4 regions of the Methylobacterium sp. 391_Methyba4 genome follow, and region 1 is predicted to be linked to each of the others. Evidence: riboswitches for the same ligand, from Rfam matches in the RefSeq annotation. Region 1 holds a riboswitch; each other region holds the start of a gene.
The links. A riboswitch is a leader RNA that binds a small molecule or an ion and turns the genes downstream of it on or off. The one in region 1 is predicted to bind cobalamin.

Region 1 (5,359 bases):
GAGGTCCCCCTCCAGCGAGAGCCAGGGCGTCACCGCATAGCGGTTGGTCCATTCCACACCGAAGCGCCGGGTCGGGCGGCTCGGCTCCGTGGTGCCGGTGTCGCCCTGGAACAGGTTCTCCGAGGCGAAGTCGAGCCGGAACAGGGCGACCGCCGTCTCCAGTCCGGCGATTGAGCGGTTGCGCAGGCCAATCTCGTAGCCCGTTGACGGCACGAGGAAGGGCGAGCGCGTGGTGTTGAAGAGGGACGATGTCGGATCGACGGTGGCGGTCACGCCGCGCACGTCGTTCGAGTGGAAGCCGCCGCCGTAGTTCACGTAGAGCTCGGTGTCGAACCAGGGCCCCAGCACAAGGCCGAGCTTCGGGTTGACGATGGCATCCCGCGCCTTGCCGGAGTTGGCCGGCGTGTCGGAGACGACGCTCGCGTAGTAGCCGTCGGCACGGAAGCCGACGCTGGTGCGCAGCCAGTCGGTCCAGCGCACACGGTTGTCGAAATAGAAGGCCCCGCTCGTCTCCAGCACCCGGTCGTCGAGCACGCCGGAGCGGTACTGGCGGTTCGTCGTGTTAAATAGGCCAACGCGGATCGAGTCCGTGCGGGTCTGGACGCCGATCTCGTTCTCCATGGGCAGGCCGAACAGGTCGCCCTGGAAGATGTGCAGGGCCTCGCCGCCGCCGATGATGCGCTGGTCGAGCTGGTGGAACTGGTCGCCGTTGACCGGGTCGTTGAGGAAGTAGGTGAAGTCGTTGAATAGGTTGAGCTGCGAGCGGATCACGTAGGCCGAGGCCCGGGTGATGCCGGTGTCGTCCGTCGCGCTGAACTTGCCCGAAATCGAGAAGCGGGACGTATCGCCCCCGTCGGTCGGGTTGATCGTGCCGTAGCGGCTGATCAGCCCTTCCGTGACCGCCCGCTCGGGGATCTGGTTGGTGGCCGTCCACTTCGCCGCGTAAGCCATGCCGGTGACGGAGAAGCCGTCCAGCGCCGTGCCCTGGCTGTAGCGGGCCACGCCGTTGATCTTGCGCAGGACGTCCGGGACGACCCAAGGGCCGTTGTAGACTTGCGCCTCGCCGGCCAGGAGGAGGTTGCCCTCGCCGAGCGGGACGGTGGTGATCGAGAGCGCCCGCTTGTAGCCGAAGCTGCCGATAGAGGTGAGGGCGACGTTCTTGGGAGTGCTGTCGAGATAGTCGATGCGCACCGAGCCGGCCGAGGCGAAGTCGCCGTCGCGGACGAAGTACGGCCCCTTGTGGAACTCCACCGCCCCGACGAGTTCGGGGATCAGGAAGTTGATGTCGGCATAGCCCTGGCCATGGGCGTGGGTCCGCATGTTGAGCGGCATGCCATCCAGAAAAAGGGCTATATCGGTGCCGTGGTCCAGGTTGAACCCGCGAAGGAAGAACTGGTTGGCTTTGCCCTCGCCGGAGTGCTGGGTGACGATCAGGCCTGGCACAGATTCCAGCACCTCGCCGGGTCGGGTGACCGGCCGGCTGTTGACCTGCGCGCCCGTGATGACGCCGGAGCTGGCGGAAGCCACGGGCGTGCTGATGCCGCCGATGCCGGTCGTGCCGCCCACATAGCCCGCGCTCGCAGCCGGACCGATCTGCGGGGACGCGGCTGAGGCGGTCTCGGCGGTGACAGAAATCTCCTCCAGCGTCGTCTCGCCGGTCGCCGCGCTCGGGGCGGATCGGTCCTGGGCTGAGGCTGCGGATGCGAGCGCAGCGAGGCCGGACAAGGTCAATAGTATTCGGGTGGGTGGGCGACGGGACACGGGACCTAGGGCGACGGCAGTGGCACGTCACCGCGAATGAGGTCTCCGCGCTTAGCAATAGCCCGGCGCTTCGACACCCGTCAGGACACCCCGCCCGACGCGTTTCGCGTGTGACCACGGCTGACGGCAGGTCTCCTGGCTCGCGGGTCACCGCCCTCGCACCGTCTTCCCGGATGAGGCCCATCCAGTGACGCGGTGGTGCTGAGCTCGCCGCTTACAGTTGCGGGGGCAGCCGCGGCTTCGGGGCTGGGCCCTTCACCACGTTCCCTTTTGATCCCCGAGGGGAACCGTCGAGCGAAGCTTAGCATTCGGGCTTCGCCGACCGTCAAGGCTTAACGGCCGTTTTACGTCTGAGTGGTGACCTTCATCCCTGGGGTGTGTCGAAACGGCGACGTGGACGCGCCCTCTACGGCCATCGGCGAGCGCGGCATGATCGTCGAAGATGGGTGGGTTTCTGCCGGTCTGCTTCTGTGCGACACGGGCACCCGAGCGGACATCACCTCAACGACCTAGACGGTCAGAGGCGAGTGGTCAGGTCCGTCAACCAATTTGGCGAGGCGTTGACGAGAATGGTCTCCGCAGCCTTGTCGTAGCCCGTGGCGATCATCAGGCCGGTGGCCACGAGGATGGCGCCCAGAGTGACCTTCAGGCCCTTGCCGAGCCCCATCATCCGGTTGCGCCAGCGCATCAGCATCTCGCGGGACAGCGTCCCGAGGAGCAGAAGCGGAAGTCCGGCGCCCAGGCCAAATAGGAGCATCGTCAGAGCGACGGTGCCGAGGTCGCGTCCCTGCGAGGCCAGCAGCGAGGCCGCCCCGAGGGTCGGTCCGACGCAGGGGCTCCAGACCGCGCCGAGCAGCAGCCCGACCCCGAACTGTCCCAGAAGTCCGGCAGTCGAGAAGCCACCGAACCGGCTATCGGTCCAGTTGCTCACCGGGCCGGCGGCGACAGCAAGCCGGGCCTGGGCGGCCGGAACCATCAGGACGAGCCCGATCAGGACCAGCATGATGGCCGCCACGGTGCGGAAGACATCGACATCTAGGCCGAGGGCGAACCCTACGGTCGCCACGAACAGCCCGATGGCCACGAAGGATAGCGCGAGGCCGGCAGCCAGGGCGGCGGGGCCGAGCCTGTGCTCCGATGCGGCCGCGCCCAGGACCAGCGGCAGCAAGGGCAACACGCAGGGGGACAGCACCGAGAGGATGCCGGCCAAGAACGCGAGGCCGAACGTCGTGGCCATCATCGACCTACAACGCCTTCTCGACAGCGCCCTCGATCCACTCCGGCCGGGTGTCACCGACCGAACGACCCGTCTCCTTCTCGCCCTTGAAGGTGATCAGGGTGCTCTGTGTCGTCACGCCGAACCGCTTCAGCACGTCCTTGCGGCTGTCGAAGTCGACGTCGAACACCTGCAGGTCCTTGAACCGGGGCTGGGCTTCCAGCTTAGCGAGGATTGGCTTCTGCGCCGCGCAGACGGTGCACCACGGCGCGGTGACATGGACGAGGATCGGCTTGCCGGCCTTCTGCGCCGCCTCGAAGGCATCAGGCGTGAAGACGGCCTCGGCTGCATTCGCAGCGGTACCAAACAGCAGGGGAGCGGTAGCCAGCGCGCCGAGCAGGAAGCGACGGGTGGTCATAGGCTGTCTATGTCCTTGTGATGGGTGGAGGCGAACGGGCGGCTCAATTGGTTGCGTGTGTGACGGCGCGGTCTACGTTCACGCGCTCGGCCCAATCCTTGGCCTCGGACTGACCCTTGAGGTCGATGAGCCGGGCGCCGCTGACGTCGACGTTCTTGAAATCGGCTCCGGTGACCGTAGCGCCCGTCAGGTTGGCGCCTGATAGGTCCGATCCCATCAGCACCACGTCGGTGAGGTCGGCATCCTTCAAGTTGGCGTATTCGAGCCGAGACCGGCCGAGGTTAGCGCCCTTCAGGTTGGCGCCGGAGAGGTTCACCGACACGAACACGGCCCGCATCAGGCCCATGGACTGGTTCTTGATGTCGGCGCCGCCTTTAAGGTCGATCAGCGTCGCGCCGCTCATGTTGGCACCTTTGAAGTCGCCAATGGGCATGGCGCGACTGAGGTCGGCGCCGCTGAGGTTGGCGTCGCGGGCGGTGATGCCGAACATTTTCGTGTCCGCGAGCTTGGCGCCGGACAGGTCGGCCTTCAGGAGCCATGCCTGTTCGAGGTTCGCGCCGGTGAGGTCCGCCCCACGCAGATTGGTGTTGTTCAGGCGCGCGGTCCGCAGGTTGGCCCCCCGCAGGCTTAACCCGGAGAGATCGAGGCCGGACAGGGATTTGTCGCGGAGGTCGACCGGCTTGCCGTCCGCAGCCTTGATCAGCGCCTCGACGTCGGCACGGCTCATGTCGGCCTTGGTCATTGCGGGTGAGGACATGTCTGCCCCGAGTAGGAGATCCTGTTCGGCCACGGCAGGGCCGGCGGCGAGGACGGCGAGCATGAAGCTCAGGGCGAGGCGGCGCATCGGTTCACTCCCGGCGGGCACCGCGCGGGGCGGGCGCCCGTATCGTGTTCGTTGTGATGCGATGCTATGCCGGGCCGCTGCACCCGGTCGGTGACCCAGGTCACACAAGTCCGGAGCGGCGGGAGAAAAACGCAACGCGAGCCGGACGATCAGCCCGTCGTCATGGCCGGGGGGACCACGCCAGCCATGACGGACGCCCAGAAGGTCGAGCGATGGATCGACCGGTTTCCGCTGCTCCAAGCTCTCAGCCCGGCGCACCTCCAGATCGCCCGGGGAACCGTGCATTTTCCGGTGCTGAACGCGGGCGCCACCGCCTACGAACTTGATGGCGAGTGCGCCAACTACCTGATGTGCGTGGAGGGCCGCACGCGTGTTTTTCGCATGTCGGAGGGCGGGCGCGAGGTGCTGATCTACAAGGTTGGCCCGGGCGGAACCTGCGCCCTGACTACACAGTGTCTCTTGTCCGGCGGCACGTTCCCGGCACAGAGCGTGGCGGAGGAGCGGACCGAACTGGCCGCTCTTCCTGTAACCACATTCCAGCACCTACTAGGCGAGAGCGCTGCGTTCCGCAGCTTCGTCATGGATGACTACACGCGGCTGATGTCCGGCCTGTTCACGCTGATCGACGAGGTCGCATTCGCGCCGTTGAAGCAGCGCCTCGCCCAACGGCTCCTGGCCGAAGCCAATCCGCGGGGTGTTGCCGCAGTGACCCATCAGAAGCTCGCGGACGACGTTGGCAGCGTCCGCGAGGTGGTAAGCCGCCTTCTGGGGCAATGGGCCGAGGCGGGTCTGATCGAACTTCGTCGAGGCGAAGTCGAGATCGTCGACCGCACGAGCTTGGAGGCCGCAGGTCGAAGCTGACCCACGGCATGCCGGCGTCTGCTTTCGAGGCCGAAGCAAATCCCACTTTTCGACCGGGTTGGGTCAATAGGAGGCCGTCTGCTTTTGAGGCGTATGTGCTTCGAAGCAGACCGGCGGCTTTCGTGAAGAGTTTCGGGCGCCGGCAGGCGTACGAAAGTCTCCGAGGAACGAACCCGCGGGGACCGAGGCAGTCGGCTATGGGGATTGAGCGATCCGGCCTGATGGCGCGGGCGAGCGCGATGGCCGGCGAGGGGCTCGG
Region 2 (5,359 bases), 3.0 Mb from region 1:
GCTTATGCACACGATCCGGGCTCTTCGCGCGGCGCTGGCCGCCTTACCCCTGTTGACCTTCGCGACGTTCGCGGACGCGACGGCCGCTGGTCCCGCACTGGGCAAGGCGCTGGCCGGACCGACGGTGTCGGAAGCCAGGGTCACCATCGGCCGTCACAAGGCACTTCCGAAGAAGAAGCGTATCCATCGCGAGCGGAAGATGTAGGGGCGATCGAGCGACCGCAAATGCACGACTGACTTGACCGGCTGGCTTAGAACCGAACCGATCGAGAGCATCTGCCCGGTGCAAAGCCAGCCGGTCAGGGTATCGGGTTCGCGCCGAAGGAGAAGTTTTGGCACGGGGCCACCGCGACTACGGCGATGAGGCATGCCGCGATCCAAGGCTGGACGGCAAGGCCGGCCCTGAGATGGAGCGGGTCACCGAAGGACCGTATGCCGGGTCATGAGCTCGGGCCGCGCGTTCGGCAATCAGCAACACGATGCCAAGAGCGTTCCATCGGATTTCCATTCAGCTGAGACGCTCGGCGCCCAGCGGCGCATGAAACAAGTCGTCGATGACCGCTCGTCCGTTCGGTTCAGCATAGCGCATATCCAGCCGCCATCGGCCCGCCGATCTCATTCGGACCCGCGTCGTCCGAGCCCAATCCGGTCCATCACCGCAACGTGAGAGCGGTGCATTCCATCGGGGATCGGACTGTGTCCATAGCGCCACACGTAACGTAACACTGTTACAAAGTTTGTCAGGCCCGTTGACCGGATGCGCGCCGGTGGCGAATATCGTCCAGCCAAGGTTCTTCGGGTCCCGGCCCGGAGCTAAGACGGGAATTCGGTGCGCTTTTCGGAGCGAATCCGAAGCTGCCCCCGCAACTGTGAGCGGCGAGCGCCTGCCACCGATGACCACTGGTGCTTGCACTGGGAAGGTCCGGCGGGCGCTTTGACCCGTGAGCCAGGAGACCTGCCTTCGGCACGATGACGTCCCTCGGGCGGGGTGCCCCGGCGGAGCGCGCGGTGTCGCCGTCTCGTGGGCGACGCTGCCCGTATCCCCGTGGCCTCCACCCGGCAACAGCGAGTGTGTGGTGGCGACCTCCGAACGTCCGTCTCTCGGCGAGCCTGCGCGGTTTTCAGCGCCATCAGCGCGTCGTCCGCGGACTCCGCATCGCGGTCGGCGGCTGGCGCTCGCCGCTGTCCTCTCGGCCGGGCTTCCGATCGAGGACGTGCGGGCGCAGGAGAGCGTGACGTTGGAGGAACTCTCGGTCGAGCAGGTCGGGGAGGGTGCCGGCCGCACGACGGCCTCCGGGCGCGGCACCATCGGCCTGATCGGCCCGACGCCGGGATACGGAGCGGGCACGGCCGTCAGCGCCACGCGCACAGCCACTCCGCAGATCGACGTGCCGGTGGCCGTCTCCGTGGCGCCGCGGGAGACGATCACCGACCTCGCCGCCACCCGCGTAGACCGGGCGTTCAACTATCTGCCCGGCGTCGCCCAGCAGAACAATTTCGGGGGGCTTTCGATCTTCAGTTACGCCATCCGTGGTGTGACGACCTCGGAGATCTACAAGAACGGTTTCCCCCTCAATCGCGGGACCCCGCCTCCGCCCGACGCGCAGAACATCGAACGCATCGAGGTGCTCAAGGGACCGGGGGCGGCCCTGTTCGGACGCAGCGATCCCGGCGGGCTCGTCAACCTCATCACCAAGCAACCCACCGCCGAACGGTTCGTCGAGTTCGGCAATCAGGTCGATTCGTTCGGTCTGACCCGCGGTACCATCGATGCCGGCGGTGCCCTGAACGCGGACGGGACGGTCCTCTATCGCTTCAATCTCGCCGCACAGGGGGCCGGCAGCTTCCGCGACTTCGTGGACAGCGACCGGCTGCTCGTGGCTCCAGTGGTGAGTTGGCAGGTCACGCCGGACACACGCGTTACGGTCGAGACCGAGTTCGTGAAGAACCGCATCGTCTTCGACCGGGGCGTGATCGCGCTCAATCGCCAGCTCGGCTTCCTGCCGCTCTCGCGGTTCCTCGGCGAGCCCGGTCAGAGCACCTACCAGAACAACAATTCGCTGCAGGTCCGCGTCGATCATCGCTTCGATGAGAACTGGCAGATGCGGCTCGCCGCTTACTTCAACACCGGCGATCTGGAAGGGGAATCGGCGGAGATCCGCGGAATCGCCGCCAACAACCGCACCGTCTTTCGCGACCGCAACGTGCGCGACTATCGCTGGGACGTGGCGGTCGGTCAGGCCGACCTGATCGGGCGGTTCGATACGGGCGGCATCGGCCACACGCTCCTCCTCGGCATGGACCGGGAGAGCACCGACAGCCGGACGGTCTATCTGCGCTCGAACTTCCGCACGAGCCCCTTCGCCCTCGACATCTATTCGCCGGTCTACGGACAGGCGCTGCCGCCGATCACCATCCCACGCAACAATATCGAGCGCATCACCAATACCGGCCTCTATGCGCAGGACGAGATCGTCCTGAGCCCGGAATGGCGGGCGCTGATCGGCCTTCGGCTCGACATCTTCGAGCAGAGCTTCCGCGAGCGCGTGGTGCGCAGCCAAGTGGACCAGTCGCGGGTCGCGGCCTCGCCCCGGGCGGGCCTGGTCTACCGGCCGATCCCGGAACTCGCCTTCTACACCAATGTCGGCACGAGCTTCCGGCCGAATATCGGCACCGACGCCGCCGCCGTCACGCGCGGCACGGCGCTGCCGCCCGAGACCGGCCTCGGCTACGAGGTCGGCGCCAAGTCCGAATTATTCGGCGGCAATTTGCTCCTCACCGCCGCCGCCTTCCGCGTGGAGCGGGAGAACGTGCTCACGCCCGACCCGGCGAATACCGGCTTCTCCCTCGCGGCCGGCGCCGTGCGCAGCCAGGGCTTTGAGCTGACGGCTCAAGGACAGATCACGCCGGAACTGAAGCTCCTGGCCGGCTACGTCTATGCCGATGCCCGCGTTACCAAGGACAACGTGCTTCCGGTCGGCGCCCCCCTGGTCAACGTGCCCCGCCACTCCGGCAGCCTGCTCGCGGTCTACGAGCCAGCAGGCGCGTGGCGCGGCTTCGGGATCGGCGGCGGCGTGCGCGGCGTGGGCGAGCGGGCGGGCGACGCGGCGGGGTCCGGCTTCACCCTGCCGGGCTTCATCGCGGTCGATGCGCTGGCCTATTACAAATTCGGCAACGCCCGCGTGGCGCTCAACATCGAGAATATATTCGACACCGATTACTATGAGAGTTCACTGAACGTATTCCGCGTCTATCCGGGCTCGCCCCGTCGCATCACGGGCTCCGTGACGGTGCGGTTCTGATGGCGGTTGAGCCGGTGTTGGCGCTCGGCCGCGTCGTCAAGCAGTTCGGAGGCAGGACCGCCCTCAGCGGTCTCGACCTCACCCTGCGCGCGGGTGAGGTCTATGCCCTGCTCGGTCCCAACGGTGCCGGAAAGACCACCACGATCAACCTCATCCTCGGCTTCCTGAAGGCCGATGCGGGGGAGGTCCGGGTCTGCGGGATCGATGCAGGGACGGATCCCATCGCTGCCCGGGCGCGCACCGCCTACATCCCGGAGCAGGTGGCCCTTTATCCGGGGCAATCGGGATTGGAGAATCTCCGTTACTTCGCGACCCTCGCCGGTCTCGCGATCGATCGGGCGGAGGCCGAGACGCATCTCGCGGCGGCCGGCCTGGCGCCCGAGGCCTGGTCGCGGCCCGCCTCCGGCTATTCGAAGGGGATGCGCCAGAAGGTCGGCATCGCCATCGCGCTCGCGCGAAAGACCCGGCTGCTGCTGCTCGACGAGCCGACATCCGGCCTCGACCCATCGGCGGCGGCGGCCTTCTCCGGGACGGTGCGGGCGGCGGCGGAGCGCGGCACGGCGGTGCTGATGGCGACCCACGACCTCTACCGCGTGCGCGAGATGGCCGACCGGGTCGGCGTGCTGGCGGGCGGGCGCGTCGCCGAGGAGATCGATCCGAGGCGCTACGCGCACACCGATCTGGAACGCCTCTACATCGCGCGCCTGTCGGGGGCGGTCACGTGAGGCGCGTCCGCGCGGAGTTGGCGCTGCTGTGGCGGGACGCGCGCGTCCGCTGGATCGGCGGCCTGCTCGTCCTGCTCCTGATGGTCACGGGCCTCGGCGCCTGGCAATCCGCCCGCGATTACGGTGCCGAGGTCGCGCGGGTCACGGCCGCAGAGCGGGCCCGCTGGCTCGGGCAGGATGCCAAGAACCCGCATTCCGCCGATCATTACGGCCTGTGGGTGTTTCGCCCCTCGTCGCCCCTCTCAATCCTCGATCCCGGCACCGAGCCCTATACGGGCCGGATGGTGCGGATCGAGGCGCACCTGTTCAACGATGCGGTCTACCGCGCCGTGCAGGATGCCGGCCCCTTCGACCGGGCCGGCCTCTCCGATGTCTCCGATGTCGTCGGCCTCGTTGTTCCCCTGGTGGCGCTTCTCCTCGGCTTTGCCGCCTTCGCGGCGGATCGCGAGCGCGGTACCCTGCGCCTCGCCCTCGGCAACGGCGCGCCGCCCGGCCCACTCTTTGCCGCCCGCTTCGCCGCCCTGAACCTCGTCCTTGCGGTCCTGGTCTGCCTGCCCCTCCTCACGCTCGGCGGCGTGGCCATTGCGAGCCTCGGCACCGCGGGTTGGCAGGCTTGGCCGCGCCTCCTCGTCTGGGTCGCGGTGCAGGCCCTCTACGGTGCCGTCTTCCTGCTCATCGCGATGATCGCCTCGCTGCTGGCCCGCACGGCGCGAGGAGCCTTGACGATCTCCCTCGCGATCTGGATCGCGCTGTGCCTCGTCGCGCCACGGCTCGCGACTGCAGGCATGGAGATGGTCTCGCCCGCCCCGTCCTATCGCGAGACCCGGCTGCGGATCGACGGGGACCTGCGTCCCCATAAATCCGCCGAAGCCAGCGATGCGCGAGCGCAGGCGACGCTCGCCCGCTACGGCGTGAGCGATCAGCAGGAACTCCCTGTGGATCTGCGTGGCCTCATCATGGTGGAGAACGACCACCATGCCTTCGCGGTCTACGACCGGGAACTCGGGGCCTTCTTCGCGGCCCTGGCTGCGCGGGATGCCGCGTTCGGCTGGGCGGGCCTGCTCTCGCCGCGCGTCGCCCTCCAGCGTGTGTCGGAAGGCCTTGCGGGGACCGATTTCGTTCAGCACGCCCATTTCGTCTGGTCTGCCGAGGCTTACCGGCGGGCGATCTCGGAGCGCATGAATGCCGAGATCCGCGACAACCCACAGCGCGACGGGCGCGCCATGCTGGCGGGGCCGGAATTGTGGCGCGAAATTCCGCCCTTTGCCTTTGCGCCCCTGCCGCTGTCGCGGTCCCTCGCCGAGATCCGGGTCCCGGCCCTCCTGCTCGGTC
Region 3 (5,359 bases), 2.7 Mb from region 1:
GTAGACCCGCACGGACAGGCGCGACTCCGCCGTGACCTGATGGTCGAGGACCACGTTGACGAGGTTGTAGGCCGGGCGCCGCGCCGTATTGCCGAAGTCGCTGTAGACCTGCCCCACGTTCTGAAGCCCGACCCGCGCGGTCCAGTCGCGGTAGACGTCCCAGGTCAGCCAGAGGTTGGCCACGCGCTCGGGCACGTCGATCGGCTGATTGCCGGCGTACGAGACCGTGGCGCCGTTCACCGTCTGGTCGAACCGGTCGTACTGCGCGTGCAGCAGCGCGAGGTTGCCGTCCAGCCGCCAGCCCGGAGCAAAGCGCCAGCCCAAGGCCAGCTCGAATCCCTGCGAGGACTGGCTCCCCACCTGCGTGGACAGCGTCGGCTGGCCGGGGATTGCCGAGATCAGGTTGTCCTTGACGATCCGGTAGCCCGCGATGGTCCATTCCACGGCACCGTCGAAGGCAAGACCCTTGGCGCCGATCTCGACTTGATCGCCTGTGGCGAGCTTGAAGCCCGCCAGCGACTGGTTCAGCGTGATCAGGCTGTTCACCGGGTCGGTGGCGAAGCTGTACTGGGCGTAGAGCGCGCTGTCCGGCGTCGGGTTGTAGACGAGGCCGAACCGGTAGCCCAGCGCCCGGTAGGTCTTCTCGAACCGCGATCCCGTCTGCAGGTCCTCCCGATTCAGCGTCGGCACGTCGAGGCGCACGCCGGTGAGGAACGAGAGCTTGTCCGACAGGATCAGACGGTCCTCCGCGAAGACCGAGGCTTGGCTCGTCTGCGTGGCGTAGGCCGGACGGGCTCGCCCGTTCTGCGGGAAGAGGCCCGGATCGTAGCCGACGAGCGGCACGCTGGTGGTCTGGTCGAAGTAGAAGTTGTTGGTGTGCCGGAAGTCGATGTGGTTCACGTCGAACCCGGCCACGAACTGGTTGGGCAAGCCGAACAGGCTGCCCCGGAACGTCGCGTCGAGCCGGTCACCGACCTGCTCCTGGCTGTGGTAGATTTCCAGATAATCGCCCCGGTCCACCAGCCCGGTGCCGCGGTTGTAGGAATATTGCTCGACGTCGAGCCAGTGGCGCCGGCTTGTGAGCCGGTAGGCGGTGTTGCGGATCGTGATGTCGGCCGAGGGCGACCATTCGGTCTTGAGCTGGGTCCAGTTGTCGGCCCAGGTGATCTTCGCGTCCCGGACGTTGTAGTTGTTGAACCGGATGAGGTCCGGGATCCGTCCCTCGACGAGCGGCGTGCCCCAGTAGCGGGCGGGCTCCTGGTAGCCGAGATCGTGGCTCAGGGTGAACGCCAGATCGGCGCTCGGCCGGAACAGCAGGGCGGCCGAGACCGCGAGGTTGCGGAAATCGCCCTCCGGCCGGATCCAGCCGTCGGCGCGATTGCCGCTGACGTTGAGGCGATACGCGAAGGTGTCGCCGAACTCCGCTTGACCGATTCCGCCGCCCGAATCGAACGCAAGGCGCGCGACGCCATCCGTGCCGACAACGGCGCGGGCGGCGTTGATTGGCACGAAGACCGGCTTCTTCGGCACCACGTTGATCACGCCGCCGATGGCGCCGTCGCCGTAGAGCACCGAAGACGGGCCGCGGAGCACCTCGATCCGCTCGACGTTCCACGTGTCGAACGGGAAGGTCACCGTGTTGGCGCCGACGTAGAAGCGCGTGCCGTCGTAGAGCTGCTGGATCGAGTTCGGGCCGGCGAAGCCCCGGGATGTGAAGGCGCCGTTGCCGTTGCCGGGTGCCGCGATGGTGGTGATGCCGGTGGCGTCCTGGGTCACGGCTTCGGCGATCGTATCCTGGCCGCGCAGCCGCGCGGTCTCGCCCGACACGATGTCGAGGCTGGCCGGCGTCTCCAGCGGCGTCAAACCGAGGCGGCTCGCGGTCCGGTCCGGGGTGCGCAGATTGAGGCCGTTCGGCGCAGCGCGGTTCGGGTCTCCGCCCGCGCCGGCCACGGAGAGTTCATCCAGGGTGACGGCCTCCTGGGCGGCGGTCGGACTGGCGAGGAGCGCGAGGAGAACGCCACAGAGGGGAGCCGGCCCGCCGGAGCGGGCGCGATGGATCGAGAGAAGCATGGGGAAAGCGGTCCGTGCACGGCGCGCGCCGGCCCCTTCGTCCTATAAGCATTGTAATAACATTACAATTCCTCGACCATCCGGAAACCTGAGCCTGAACGGGTGCGCGGAGGCCTCCCGGAACAGGGATCGCAGGTCGCGAAACGGTGGAGACGGACATGGGAACGGCGTCGCGGGCGCGCTTGCTGTGGCACGTCACCGCGAACGAGGCCTCGGCGGCCGCCTCCCCTCGGGATGGACGGCGCCTCGACACCCGCCAGGACACCCCGCCCGGCGCGTTTCGCGTGTGACCACGGCTGACGGCAGGTCTCCTGGCTCGCGGGTCGCCGCCCTCGCACCGTCTTCCCGGGGTGACCCAGTGACGTGGTGGTGAAGGGCTCGCCGCTTACAGTTGCGGGGGCAGCCGCGGCTTCGGGGCGGACCCCTCATCGCGTTCCCTTTTGATCCCCGAGGGGAACCGTCGAGGAACAGCTTGGCCGTCGTGCGTCCGGGCGTCAACCGCACGTCCGGGAGTTGTCGTGGATCGACGCGGCGGCCCGCCGGTTCGTTGCGGCGCCGTCGGGAACGATTTAGCCGGTTCGGCATGACGGTCTGGCGTCCCCCTGCGGAGATCCGCGTGAAGGCCTTGGGGCTCCCCCGGCGCGGCGATAGCCTGCTGGTGGCGGAGATCCATGCGGATGACGGGCGGCTAACAGGTGTCCGGCCCCTCGGTGGCAGCGTCGCATTCGGTGAGAGGGCCGAGGACGCGCTGATCCGGGAGTTCGAAGAGGAGCTCGGCGTCACCGTCACGGTGCTCGGCGGCCCGCGCGTCGTGGAGAACATCTTCCTGCACGAGGGGCAGGTCGGGCACGAGGTGCTGTTCCTGTTCCCGGTCGCCCTGCCGCCCGGCCGGTTCGACGGACAGGAGCGCTTCGTCTTTCACGAGGATTGCGGCACCGCCTGCGTGGCGCGGTGGTGCGATCTCGACGGGCTCGACGTCCCGGGCGGGCCGGAACTCTTCCCGACCGGGCTGAAGGCCTCGCTCCGCGCGGCGTGGGACGCGGAGCCCTGACGGGCGCGATCGCGCTGCCGCCTTTGCCGCTGCGCGCGGGCGATGCTACAGCCGTGCAATCCCATCGGTCCGGACGTCCGCGACGCCGCGGCCCATGCGCCCGGACGCTCCGTCCGAAGCGGAGACGGGTGCCGGCGGAAGCATGACGACACGACCTCCCAAAAGCGGCGGGCCGAAGGGGCGCAAGCCTCAGGCCGGCAAGTTCGATGCGGGCAAGTTCAAGCCCGGCAAGTTCCAGGCCGACGGCCGTGCCCGCACGGGCCCGCGCACCAGCGCCCGCGACGCTGCAGAGCGCGCGGCCCGCAATCGCGGCGACGATGCGGGTGCGCGCGATCCCTGGGGTGCGCAGGGCGCCGCAGCCGCAGCCGCAGCCGCAGTCCCGGCCCGGCCCGCGAAGCCGCGGCGCGACGCCGCCGCGCCGCGCGGTCCGCTGGCGGCGAAGCCCGGCAGCCGGCCCGTTTCCAAGCGCTCGGAGGCCCCTGCGCCTGCCCCTGCCGCTGCCCCCGCGCCGACACCCGGTCCGACCCGCCGCGAGCAGCGCGCGGCCGCCTCCGCGACCCTCGCCTCCGGGGTGCAGACCCTGATGGTCGAGCCGGACGAGGCCGGCATGCGGATCGACCGCTTCCTCACCGCGCGTTTCCCGCTCCTGCCCTTCACCCGCGTGCAGACCATCGTCCGCAAGGGCGAACTGCGCGTCGACGGCAAGCGCGCCAAGCCGAACGACCGGCTGGAGCCGGGCATGAGCGTGCGCGTGCCGCCGCTGCGCCTCGACCAGCCCTCCGAGCGCCCGCGCAACGCCGCCCGCGAGCAGGACGATGCCGAATTCATACGGTCGCTCATCCTCTACGAGGATGCCGACATGATGATCCTCAACAAGCCCTTCGGCCTCGCGGTCCAGGGTGGTTCGGGGACGGTCCGGCACGTGGACGGCCTGCTCGCCGCCCTCACCGGCCCGGATGGCCAGAAGCCGCGCCTCGTCCACCGGCTCGACAAGGATACGGCTGGCTGCCTGATCGTCGCCAAGACCCGGCTCGCCGCCGCGACGCTCGCCAAGAGCTTCCGCTCCCGGGCCGCGCGGAAGATCTACTGGGCGCTGACCGCGGGCGTGCCGCGGGTCCGGCAGGGGCGTGTCTCGACCTACCTGGCCAAGGAGGAGCCCACCGACGCCGACGCGCGGATGCGCGTCGCCAAGCACGGCGACGAGGGGGCGAGCCACGCGCTGACCTACTACGCGATGGTCGATCAGGCCGCCCAGAAGCTGTCCTGGCTGTCGTTCAAGCCGGTGACCGGACGGACGCACCAGCTGCGCGCCCACGCGGCCCATATCGGCCACCCGATCGTCGGCGACCCGAAATACTTCTCCGTGGAGAATTGGGAGCTGCCGGGGGGCATCCAGAATCGCCTGCACCTGCTCGCCCGCCGGATCGTCATCCCGCATCCGCGCACCGGCAAGCCCGTGGATGTGAGCGCGCCGCTACCGCCCCACATGGCGCAGAGCTGGAACCTGCTGGGCTTCGACGCCACCCGCTACGACCCGATCGTCGAGGCCCCGGAAGCCTGAGTGGGCAGCCAGGGCACGGCCGGGTTCGTCAGAGTGTACGGGACTTCCGGCCGCCGCCCTGCGGCGCGACCCGCCGATCGCCGTCGGGGCCGCGCCCGGTATGCCGTCGCGACGGTCCCGCGCCTGGTCGAGTCCGCGCCGGACCTCCTGGGCTGCGGCCACGACCCGGGTCGGGCAGGAGAACCGCTTCGCCCTGCCCGTCGCCCCTCGGCCGAATGCGCGTCCCGAGGGCGGTATCCTCGCCCCGGCCCGGATGCATCGGCTGGAGGAGCGCCCGTCCGGTCGAGGCTCCTGCAAGCTTCGCTGGCGGATAGGGATGATGGCTCCGGAGGTCCGTCGCGCCTGCGCCGCCGTGCCGGCACGCAGGGTGCAACGAAGACGGGCGCCTGCGCTCGGTTCAAACGATCGCCCAGGTGCCACTGCGGCGACGCGACGCGCCGGATGGCGGGATCCCCGCTCAGAGGACCGCGCCGTGAGGCGGTCTCGGTCTCCGGTGAGAGGTCGGTTTCGCGCATCAAAGCGGGCAGCCGCAGGAGCCTGATTGCCGGATCCCCCCTCCATCCCCCAAATCATTGTCGCCGGAGATGTGCGCTGCGGTATCCCCGGTGAAAGTGACCCGTCATCGGGGCGGGCCGTGCCGCGCATGCCTTGGCAATCGGCCGTGCCGCCTCATATGC
Region 4 (5,359 bases), 130 kb from region 1:
CGGACTTCCACGGCCGGTCGAAATGGTGGGCCACGCGCCGGCCGACCCCCTGCACCACGAGGCGCATCGCCTTGCCCTCGACCTCGGCGAAACCCTTGATCCGCAGGACGCCCGGGATCTCGGCTGCCTTCTCGACCCGGGCCGCCAGATCGCCCGCCGTGATCGCGGGGCGGACGGGCAGCGCCACGGTCTCGAAGTCGTCGTGGTCGTGATCCTCGCCCTCGCCGTGATGCGACGGGCGGGAATCGAGATCGTCCTCGGCGGCCGCCGCGAGGCCGAGCAGCACCCGCGGGTCGATGACGCCGTTCTCGGTCTCCACCACCTTCACGGCCCGGGGCAGGTGGCTTTCCACCTCGGCACGTACCCGAGCGCGGGTCGGGGCATCGATGAGGTCGGCCTTGTTGAGGACCACGAGGTCGGCGCAGAGGAGTTGGTCCTCGAAGACCTCTTCCAGCGGATTGTCGTGATCGACCGATTGGTCCGCGGCCCGCTGGGCGGCCAGTGCCTCCGGATCGTCCGCGAAGACGCCGGCGGCGACGGCCGGGCCGTCGACCACTGCGACGACCCCGTCGACGGTGACCCGCGAGCGGATCGCCGGCCACTGGAACGCCTGAACCAACGGCTTCGGCAGCGCGAGGCCCGAGGTCTCGATCAGGATGTGCTCCGGCGGCTCGGCGCGGCCGAGGAGAGTCTCCAGCGCCGGAACGAAATCGTCCGCGACCGTGCAGCAGATGCAGCCATTCGGCAGCTCGACGATAGCTTCTTCGGTGCAGCCTTCGACCCCGCAGGCGGCGAGGAAGGACTTGTCGAAGCCGACGTCGCCGAACTCGTTGACCAGAATGGCGAGGCGGCGCCCCCTGGCGTTCTCGACCACGTGGCGGACCAATGTCGTCTTGCCGGCTCCGAGGAAGCCCGTGACGATGGTGCAGGGGATCTTGTTCACGATGGTCATTCCGCGGCCTCCAGGGTGCCGGCGGGGAGCGGGCGGGGTTCAGGGAACGGGGGGATGCGGGCGATCACGCCCTTGCGGAAGGCCTCCGGACGCTCGCGCCAGGGCACGATGCCGTCCGAGGTCGCCGCATAGGCCGCGAGTCCGGCGAGGATGGTCTCCGCCGAGGCGGCCGGATCCATGTCGCCGTAGACGTAGGTCCAGCGGTCGGCCGAGGCGACCGCCACGGTGCAGGGCCGCTTGCAGACCGACAGGCATTCCACCGCCTCGACCCGCAGGTCCGGGGTGCCGGCGCTCCGGGCCTGAAGCGCCTCCAGAAGGCGTGATCCGGCGCGCGGTCCATCCGGATCGTCGTCCGGACGGCGGCAGGTCGTGCAGACGTACAGGACGGTCTCAGGCACGGGCCGTTCCCCGTTGCGTGTCGCGGGAAAACGCCTGCCACGCCCAGCCGAGCCCCAACCCGATCAGGATCCAGAAGACGAAGCTGATCGCCAGCGACCGGGCGGCGAACTGTGCGGCCAGTGCGGCCGGAAGCTCCGACGCGCCCTCCGGTGCCTGCGGGGCGCCGACGACGTGGGGGGTTATGATCAGGACGAGGCCACCCAGGATCGTGATCAGAGCACGGCGGATCGTGATCAGGTAGAGTCCCATTCCGGTCGCCGCCGCGGTCATCACCCACCAGGCCTGCCGCGCGGCCAGCGGTGCAGCGGCGCTGCCGGGCAGTTCCGGCGGCAGGCCGAGGCCCGGCGCGAGGGCGACGCTGGCGAAGCCCGCCACCGCGAAGGCGAGACCGACCTGCGGCGTCGGCTCGCGGCCGCAGGCGAGCATCACCGCGCCGAGCAGCAGGGCGTAGCCGACGCCGCCGACGAGGGTCGCAAGACCGGTGAAGGCCATCCGCGGCAGTCCGGGGCCGGGCTGCCATTCCGGTGCCGCGTCGGGTGCGGCGTGGTCATGCCCGGCATGGGCGAGCACGATCGGAAGGGCCTTCGCGGCCTGATGCGAGGGTTCCTGCTGCTCGTAGCGCTCGGCCGCGACGATCAGCGGCGAGGTCAGCGTGAGTTCGAGGCCCGTCACAACGGCAGCCGCGAAGAAGCCGGCGGCCAGGGCCGCCGACAGAAGCCGAATGATCATCCCTGCGCCGAGGGCGTCAGTGACAGGGGAAGTTCTGGGTATGGCGGAAGTCGTGCGCCGCGTTGTGGAACGCGATCGCCGGCGAGAAACCCGCCATGAACAGCAGGCCGAGGCCCAGCATGGCCGCGAGCGCGACGGCGACCGGACGCTCCGACGAGCGGGTACCGGCGGCGACGGGGGCGAGGGTCTGAGCGATCATCGTCGAGTGTCTCCAGCCGCCCCACCGGCGGCATTGCGGGATCCTGTTGCGACGGCAGGTCTCCTGGCTCGCGGCTCGGCGCGCCCACCGCCTTCCCGGATCGCTCCGGTGGCGCTTGGCAGGCGCTCGCCGCTCACAGTTGCGGGGGCAGCCGCGGAATCGGGGCGAAGCCCCTCACCGCATTCCCTTTTCACCCCGTTGCCGGGGCACCGTCACCGGCACGTTGTAGACGCATGCCGGCGACGACACAACGGAGCGGCGCCAGATCCGTTCGGATTCCCGTGCGTCCCTTCGCGGGTGGCCGGGCTTGACGTCCGCGCCCCGATGCGGGCACCGCCGCACCGGATGCCCGGCCGGCCCGGCATGGGCGCCTCCGCTCAGTTCTCGGAGACCCGATGGCCCTCGCAGACGATCCGAGCCCGGTCCTCGTCGATCTCGCCACCGGCCGCGCCCCCCGGATCGTACAGGACGAAGGCACCGCCTGGCTCGAGATCGATCTGGACGGTCGCTTTCCGATCCGCGCGGTCGCGCTGCGACCCGTACAGGATGCTGTCGCGCCCGAGGTCGGCGATGTGGCCGTCGAGGTCTCGCAGGACGGCGTCACGTGGTCCGCGCCCGACATCGTCGGCTGGACCGCCAAGCCGGGCGCCCTCGTGGCCGCCATCGGAGCCGACGAGCTGGTCTGGGCGCGTCTCGTGCGGATCGCGGTGCCGGATCCGGCGCTCGTCGCAGGCGTCGACATCCGCGCCGATGAAGCCGCCATCGACCTCATCGCCCTGCGGGCGCTCCTCGGGCTCGACATCACGCTCCTGAACGAGAAGCCCGACGCTAACGTCTACGTCACCTACAATCTCGAAGCCGCGCCTGGCCGGGCAAGCCGCAACCTCGTCGGCCTGTCGCTGTTCGAGAACGGCGCCTTCGGCAATTGCCTCGTGCAATACATCATCGCCGTCTCGATCGCGAAGGCGCTCAACCTGAAATACATCAAGGTCCCGAAGGTCGACCGCAGCAAGGTGATCTTTCTGACCGAGAGGCTGACCTGCGACGGCATCACGTTCATTCCGCCGGACGAGCCGCTTCCGCCGGACGGCTACTTCCTGTCCGGCTTGTATTTCGATCCGACGCAGTTCGAGCGGGTGACGGCGCTGCAGGGCCCGATCGACTCGCGCGCGATCGTTCAGGATGTGATCCGGCCCCTGTTCAACGGCCTGCCGCGGACATTTGCGGCCAAGCCCGACGATCAACTCCTGATCCATATCCGGTCGGGCGACATCTTCAGCACCTGGGTCGACCCGCACTATCCGCAGCCGCCCTTCGCCTTCTACCGGATGGTCATCGACCGGCTGCAGGCCGAGGGCCGCATCCGTTCCGTCAAGCTCGTCTTCGAGAACCGGCTGAACCCGGTCATTGCAGAAGTGGAAGCCTATGCGGCGCAGCGCGGCCTACCCGTGGAGATCCAGAGCGAATCGCTGATCTCCGATGTCGCCGCTCTGGTGAACGGCCGCTACCTCGTCTTCGGGCTCGGAACCTTTGGGCCGGCGATCTGCCACCTCTCGGAGCGCGTCGAGCAGGTGTTCTACTTCGCGTCCAATTGGCCGCAGGGCTTCCAGTCGATTCCCACGATCGGGAAAGTGGTCGAGGTTCGTGATCGCGAAGGCCGGTACATGAAAGTCGGCGAGTGGCAGAATACCGACGCTCAGCGCCGGAGCATGGTGGAGTACCCGGCCGAAGCTCTCGCCTTCGACGATGTCTGATCGGTCGCGCCGGTCACGATCCGACCGGCGACGACCCCGCTGCCTGCATCCCGGACGAACACGTCACGGTGCGGTCCTGAGACGTTCCGCGGGTGCGCCGGCCGAACGCGCCGAGCCGCCATCGCGGACCTTCAGGGCGTCCGTGTACATCCGTTCGACATCCGCCTTGAAGGCGGCGCGGGAATCCGGTCGCGTGTAGAACATGTGGCCGCCAGGGTAGACTGCGAGGCTCAGGCGACCGGCGCTGTAGGCCGGGACCTGCGCCAGCAGGAGCTTCGAGGCGAAATACGGGGTTACGAGATCGGTGAATCCGTGCGCCACGAGGACACGCAGGTGCCCGTCGAGGGCCAGGGTTCCCTGAATGTTCGACAGCACCTCCGGTGCCTGTCGTCCCGAGCCCCAGCTCCAGCCCCGATTGACCGCATTGTTCAGGAGCTCGTAGCGCATGTTGGCCACAGGCCATTTCAGCGTGCGCGCGTAGAGATCGAGCATCGCGCTGGTCAGCGGCGCCTGGAGCGCGGTGAGCTGCGGATCCTCGAAGCTCGATTGCGCGGCGGCCGGATTCGGGTCCCAGCCGGTGATGCCGGTATCGTAGGCGCTCGTCACGCGACCTTCGGCACGATCGATCTCCCGCTGGACGCTTCGGGTCGAGAGGCGCGCCGCCTGTGCGCGGACCAGGGCGGGATCGAGCCCGACGAGCGGGGCGACCTTCTCGGTCATCCGCGCAACCGCCGCGGAATCGCTCGGCCCCTTCAGGAGATCCGCCAGATAGGCACCGGATGCGTAAGCTTCGGCATCCCCCAGCAAGGCCGGCGTGGGTACCGTCCCGGCCCGCTCCAGCGCGCCGGCCGCCAGCGACGGCAACTTCAGCACGTAGCCCCAGGGATTGGCCCGCGGGGTCTCCAGCCACCCGAAGTCGAGCACCGGCGAGAGCAGCACCATGCCCGACAGGCCGACGCCGATCTCTTCCTGGAGCTTCTCCGTGATCAGCGGGCCGCGGAACCCGCCATAGCTCTCGCCGACGAAGAACTTCGGGCTCGCTAGACGATCGTTGTTGCGCAGGTAGCGGGCGATGGCTGCCGAGAGGGTCGCGGCGTCGGACTCGATCGACCAGTAGGCCTTGCCGTTGCCGTCCGCGGCCCGGCTGTAGCCGGTACCGACGGGGTCGATGAAGACGAGATCGGTGAAGCCGAGCCACGTCCCGTCGTTGGGCGTGAGCGTGACCGGCTGCGACGGGCTGATGCTGTCGCCGCCGACGGGCAGCCGCCAGGGGCCGATCGCCCCGATGTTGAGGTAGGCCGACGCGGCGCCCGGGCCGCCATTGAC

Region 2: another riboswitch for cobalamin. It lies ahead of P9K36_RS01615 (TonB-dependent siderophore receptor); the one in region 1 lies ahead of P9K36_RS18495 (TonB-dependent receptor).
Region 3: another riboswitch for cobalamin. It lies ahead of P9K36_RS05760 (TonB-dependent siderophore receptor); the one in region 1 lies ahead of P9K36_RS18495 (TonB-dependent receptor).
Region 4: another riboswitch for cobalamin. It lies ahead of P9K36_RS17745 (CbtB domain-containing protein); the one in region 1 lies ahead of P9K36_RS18495 (TonB-dependent receptor).

Annotation. Positions count from the first base shown of each region.
Region 1 is NZ_CP121475.1:3,930,558-3,935,916, reverse strand. Features, by position in the region: gene P9K36_RS18495 (TonB-dependent receptor) at 1-1,731, opposite strand, end outside; cobalamin riboswitch at 1,869-2,068, opposite strand; gene P9K36_RS18490 (cytochrome c biogenesis protein CcdA) at 2,279-2,998, opposite strand; gene P9K36_RS18485 (thioredoxin family protein) at 3,006-3,395, opposite strand; gene P9K36_RS18480 (pentapeptide repeat-containing protein) at 3,439-4,239, opposite strand; gene P9K36_RS18475 (Crp/Fnr family transcriptional regulator) at 4,426-5,100, shown strand.
Region 2 is NZ_CP121475.1:322,919-328,277, forward strand. Features, by position in the region: gene P9K36_RS01610 (hypothetical protein) at 5-205, shown strand; cobalamin riboswitch at 772-978, shown strand; gene P9K36_RS01615 (TonB-dependent siderophore receptor) at 1,215-3,302, shown strand; gene P9K36_RS01620 (ABC transporter ATP-binding protein) at 3,302-4,027, shown strand; gene P9K36_RS01625 (DUF3526 domain-containing protein) at 4,024-5,359, shown strand, end outside.
Region 3 is NZ_CP121475.1:1,188,815-1,194,173, reverse strand. Features, by position in the region: gene P9K36_RS05760 (TonB-dependent siderophore receptor) at 1-2,070, opposite strand, end outside; cobalamin riboswitch at 2,354-2,547, opposite strand; gene P9K36_RS05755 (NUDIX domain-containing protein) at 2,654-3,121, shown strand; gene P9K36_RS05750 (RluA family pseudouridine synthase) at 3,264-4,682, shown strand.
Region 4 is NZ_CP121475.1:3,798,756-3,804,114, reverse strand. Features, by position in the region: gene cobW (cobalamin biosynthesis protein CobW) at 1-952, opposite strand, end outside; gene P9K36_RS17755 (DUF1636 domain-containing protein) at 949-1,350, opposite strand; gene P9K36_RS17750 (CbtA family protein) at 1,343-2,080, opposite strand; gene P9K36_RS17745 (CbtB domain-containing protein) at 2,097-2,279, opposite strand; cobalamin riboswitch at 2,315-2,508, opposite strand; gene P9K36_RS17740 (discoidin domain-containing protein) at 2,675-4,033, shown strand; gene P9K36_RS17735 (peptidase S10) at 4,097-5,359, opposite strand, start outside.